One region of the Terrabacter sp. GCM10028922 genome, then DNA from elsewhere that is predicted to be linked to it. Evidence: riboswitches for the same ligand, from Rfam matches in the RefSeq annotation. Region 1 holds a riboswitch; the other holds the start of a gene.
What was found. A riboswitch is a leader RNA that binds a small molecule or an ion and turns the genes downstream of it on or off. The one in region 1 is predicted to bind thiamine pyrophosphate.
Positions count from the first base shown of each region.

Region 2: another riboswitch for thiamine pyrophosphate. It lies ahead of ACFQU3_RS18210 (ECF transporter S component); the one in region 1 lies ahead of thiE (thiamine phosphate synthase).

Region 1 is NZ_JBHTFG010000006.1:355,281-357,717, forward strand. Features, by position in the region: gene thiO (glycine oxidase ThiO) at 1-234, opposite strand, end outside; gene thiE (thiamine phosphate synthase) at 231-965, opposite strand; TPP riboswitch at 961-1,072, opposite strand; gene ACFQU3_RS06545 (GntR family transcriptional regulator) at 1,212-1,913, shown strand; gene ACFQU3_RS06550 (1-aminocyclopropane-1-carboxylate deaminase) at 1,970-2,437, shown strand, end outside.
Region 2 is NZ_JBHTFG010000023.1:297,730-300,166, reverse strand. Features, by position in the region: gene ACFQU3_RS18215 (ATP-binding cassette domain-containing protein) at 1-403, opposite strand, end outside; gene ACFQU3_RS18210 (ECF transporter S component) at 468-1,082, opposite strand; TPP riboswitch at 1,171-1,288, opposite strand; gene ACFQU3_RS18205 (DUF4235 domain-containing protein) at 1,352-1,804, shown strand; gene ACFQU3_RS18200 (zinc-dependent alcohol dehydrogenase family protein) at 1,841-2,437, opposite strand, start outside.

The DNA of each region.
Region 1 (2,437 bases):
CAACCGCGCCGAGGCCAGGCTCGTGGAGAGCAGCGCGTCCTGGCCGAAGACGGCCTCGCTGGCCGGCGCGATCATGCCCGCCGCTGCGTGGGTCGCTCCGGAGCCCGCCGCCGGGTCGAGGACCGTCACGGCATGGCCGGAGCGGCTCAGCCGCCACGCGCACGCGAGCCCGATGATGCCCGCGCCGATGACGGCGACCTGCCGTCGGTCCGCCGCCCGCATGACGGCGGTCACTGATGGTCGGTGGTCGTCCCGGTCTCCGACCCCGACGCCCGAGGCGCCGGGGGCATCGCTGGTGGATGGCCCGCGAGCGCCGCAGCGAGTGCGGCGGCGGTCGAGCGGGGGTCGTCTGCCTCGCTCAGCGCGGTGACGACGGCCACTCCGTGGGCTCCCGCGGCGCGGAGCAGCGCCACACGATCGGCGGTGACCCCGCCGATCGCGACGACGGGCAGCCGCGTGGCGGCGACGACGGCGGCGACACCGTCAGGCCCGAGAGGCTCGGGCAGCCCCACCTTCGTCGTCGTGGCGTACGCGGGTCCGACGCCGAGGTACGTCGCCCCCGACATCTCGGCCGCGCGCGCCGAGACGGCATCGCGCGCCGTCGCGCCGATGACGAATCCGGGTGGCGCGAGCGCGCGGACGCGGTCGACGGGAAGGTCGGTGACGCCCAGGTGGACACCGTCCGCGCCGGCGGCGAGCGCGACGTCGACGCGGTCGTCGACGAGGACGAGGGCCCCGGCCGGCCGGGCGATCTCGAGCACCTGCAGCGTCAGCTGGAGCACGTCGCGGTCGGTCAGCTCCTTGGAACGGACCTGGACGGCGCAGGGGCCGGTCGCCACGGCTGCCCGCACGTCGGGCAGGGGGTCCCGGCCGGCGCGGGTGTCGGTCACGACGTGCAGGGCAGGCACGTGGCGCAGCGTGCCGGGGTGGACGGTGGGGGCACTCGGTGCGGCTCGATGCGTCAACGCGACTCCTTGGTCCCTGCGCCGGCATGATCCGGATCAGGTGTGGACGGTCAGGGCCGCGTCAGCCCCCTCTCAGCCCGGTGCGCCGGACTCCCGTGAAGGACGCCATCACCATAGCCCGTGCCCTTCGGGCCGGCATCCCGAGGTACCTCTCACCACGGGCGGGCCGTATGCCGCCGCATCGGCACCGTGTCCAGGGACCGTCCGCGCGTTGACGAAACCACCAAGTGATGTTCAATATATTGCATGCCGATTCCGGAGTATCGCGAGAACCACCGACGAAACCTGCTCCGCGACGACGTCCACCTGCGCCTCCGCGACGCGATCGTCGACGGGACGCTGGCCCCGGGGGAGAAGCTGCGCGACCAGGAGCTCGCGACCTGGCTCGGGGTGAGCCGCACACCGGTGCGCGAGGCGCTGCTGCGCCTCGCCCAGACAGGCCTCGTCCACGCTGCACCCGGCCGGTCGACCACCGTCGCGACGCTCGACGCCCGGGCGATCCGTGACGCCCAGGCGGTCGTCGCGGCCATGCACCGTCTCGCGGTGGAGCTGGCGGTGGGGCAGCTCGACGCGGCCGACCTCGACGAGATGCGCGAGGCCAACGAGCGGTTCGCCGCTGCAGTCCGCCGGGGCGACGCCGACGCGGCGATCGCCGCCGACGACGCCTTCCACGGCGTCCCCGTCCGAGCCGCCGCCAACGGCGCCGTCGAGGCGGTCCTCGACCAGTTCACACCCGTGCTGCGCCGGGTCGAGCGGCTGCGCTTCTCCTCCCTCGCCGGCCGGGCATCGGTCGACCTCCACGCCCGGCTCGTCGACCTGTGCGAGGCCGGGGACGCCGAGGCGGCCGCGTCGGTGTCGCACCAGACGTGGCAGACGCTCAAGCCGCTCCTCGACACGCTGGCCGACGCCGACGCCGAGGAACCGTCGCACGAGCACCCGGCGGGCTGACGGCGGACGGCCAGCCGACAACGATGCGAATCACTCACCCAGACAAGGAGACTCACATGTCCATCCACGACTTCGAGCGCTACCCGCTGACCTTCGGACCGAGCCCCGTCCATCCCCTCGACCGGCTGACCCAGCACCTCGGCGGCGCTCGCGTCTGGGCAAAGCGTGAGGACGTGAGCTCCGGTCTCGCCTTCGGCGGCAACAAGACCCGCAAGCTCGAGTACATCGTCCCCGACGCGCTCGCCCAGGGCGCCGACACACTCGTGTCGATCGGCGGATTCCAGTCGAACCACACGCGGCAGGTCGCCGCCGTCGCGGCGAAGCTCGGCATGAAGTGTCGGCTGGTCCAGGAGAAGTGGGTCGACTGGGACGACCCGGTCAACGACAAGGTCGGCAACATCCTCCTGTCGCGGATCATGGGTGCCGACGTACGGCTGGACCCCGCCGGCTTCGACATCGGCATCCGGTCGTCCTGGGCGAACGCGATGCGCGAGGTCGAGGAGTCCGGCGGCCGGCCGTACGGC
Region 2 (2,437 bases), on a different contig from region 1:
CAGGCATGGTGAGGCCGACCTCGCGCAGCGCCGCGTCGACGCGTCCGGGCATCTCGGCCGCCGGGACCGAGACGTTCTCGAGCCCGAACGCCACGTCACGCCCGATGCTCGACGCGACGACGCCCGCGCCGGGGTCCTGGAGCACGAGCCCGACCGAACCCGGAACCGCTTGCGGCGCCTGGCCGCCCACGGTGACCGAGCCGGACAGGTCGCCCGAGTCCGCCGTCAGCAGCAAGCCGGCGACGCCACGGAGCAGGGTCGACTTGCCCGACCCGCTCGGCCCGGCGAGCAGGACGCGCTCGCCGGGCTCGATGGTCAGGTCGAGACCGTCGAGGACCGGACGCGAGCGCCCGAACGGACGCCACGTGAGGCCCTCGACCCGCACGCCGGCACCGGACGTCACCGGTCGCGCCACCGGGTCGAGGTGTTCGGCTGATGGATGCACCGGCGCGTCTACCTCACACCAGTCAGACGGCTCGCCGCTCCCGGACCTCCTGGCCCGGTGGGAACGGGTTGAGGGCACCGACGAGGGCCAGCGCCTTCGTCAGCGCGACGGCGACGACCGAGCCCAGCACCGCGACGCTCGCACCGAGCAGGAAGAGGTAGGCGATCTTGTAGCTCCAGCCCCAGTCGGTCCAGTAGGAGTACCACTCGTAGACGGCCTCGAACGCGCCGCCGAGGAACCCGCCGAGCAGCAGTGGGCCCCAGTGGTACACGGCATACCCGAAGGCGGCGAAGCCGAGCTCGACACCGAGGCCCTGCACGAGCCCGGACACGAGCGTCGTCAGGCCCCACTGCGTGCCGATGAGCGCCGACACGATCGCCGCGAGGAGCTCGGTGAAGACCGCGGCGCCAGGACGGCGGATGATGAGGATGCCGACGATGCCGGCGACGAGCCACGGCCAGTTGAAGAGCGCGCCGAGGGGCGGGAAGCCTGCCGACACAGCCTCGGACGGGGCGGCGTAGACGAGACCCCACGCCCAGTAGGCGACGCCGAAGGCGACCCCGAGGAAGGCGCAGGTGAGCAGGTCGATGGTGCGCCAGCGGGTCAGCGGCCCGCTCGCGGTGATGGTGCTGGACATGATGGGACTCCCGGGTTCCAGTGGATGCAGATGGATACCTGGGGGAGGGCACCGGGACGGACACGTCGATGACGTGTGCCGCCAGGTGACCTGAGAACTACCGACTTCCTTCGCCGGTGCTAACCGGAGCAGGTTCGAGGGTCTGCGGCTCGGCCCGTCCGGGCTGCCGCACTCTCAGCGCGTCTCGCGCTCCCCTGTCGTGATGGGTGGTGGTGCTGTTCAGTTGTCGGGGGTGACTCTACTCCGCGCCGCATGGGTACAGTCACCGCATGGGCTCCAAGGACTCGAAGAAGGCCGCCGCGAAGGCGAAGGCCGCGGCCACCGGCACGCCGCGCACCCCTGTCGGGGGGCCGGTCTGGAAGGTCCTCAGTGTCGGCACGACGTTGCTCGCCACGAAGGTCGCGACCGATGCGGCGCAGAAGGGCTGGAAGCTCGCGACCGGCCGCAACGTGCCCGTCAAGGGTGACTACGAGCGCGAGCGCACGCGCGACGTCGTGCTCTTCACGGCCCTGTCGTCGATGGCGGTCGCCGCCGCGCGCGTCGCCGCCGAGCGGGGTGCCGCGACGTACTACCGGCGCTCGACGGGGCACCTGCCCAAGGCGCTCGAGGACGAGCAGGTCAAGCCCTCCGACAAGAAGGCGGCGAAGAAGCTCACCAAGGCCAGGCACAAGGCGGAGAAGGCGATGCAGAAGGCCATCGACAAGGCCACCGGGTCCCGGTAGCGCGTCGGCGAAGCCACCCATCGGCTGCTCCGGGGCTCAGCCGGCTCCTTCCGGTACGAGCACGGCGGCGCCACGCACCCGACCTGCCTCGAGGTCCTCGAGTGCCCGGTCCGCCTCGCCCAGCGGTACCGGCGTCGTGGCGACCCGGAGCCCCAGCCGCTCGGCGAGGAGCAGGAACTCCTCCCCGTCCTGCCTCGTGTTGCTCGTGACGCTGCGCAGGTTGCGCTCACGGAAGAGGTGACGCTGGTAGTCGAGCACCGGCACGTTGCTGACGTGGATGCCGGCGAGGGCCAGCGTGCCGCCGGGAGCCAGCGCCTCGAGGGCGATCGGCACCAGCTCACCGGCGGGCGCGAAGAGGATGGCTGAGTCGAGCGGGACGGGGGGCGCGTCGTGCGGCCCGCCCACGGAGGCCGCCCCCAGCTCCTCGGCCAGGGCGCGGGCGGCGGCGCCGCGCGTCAGGACGTGCACCTCGGCACCCTGCGCGACGGCGACCTGCGCGGTCAGGTGGGCGCTCGCGCCGAAGCCGTAGATGCCCAGCCTCCCTCCGGGCGGCAGCTCCGCCCGGCGCAGGGACCGGTAGCCGATGATCCCCGCGCACAGCAGCGGCGCCACCTCGACGTCGTCGAACGAGGC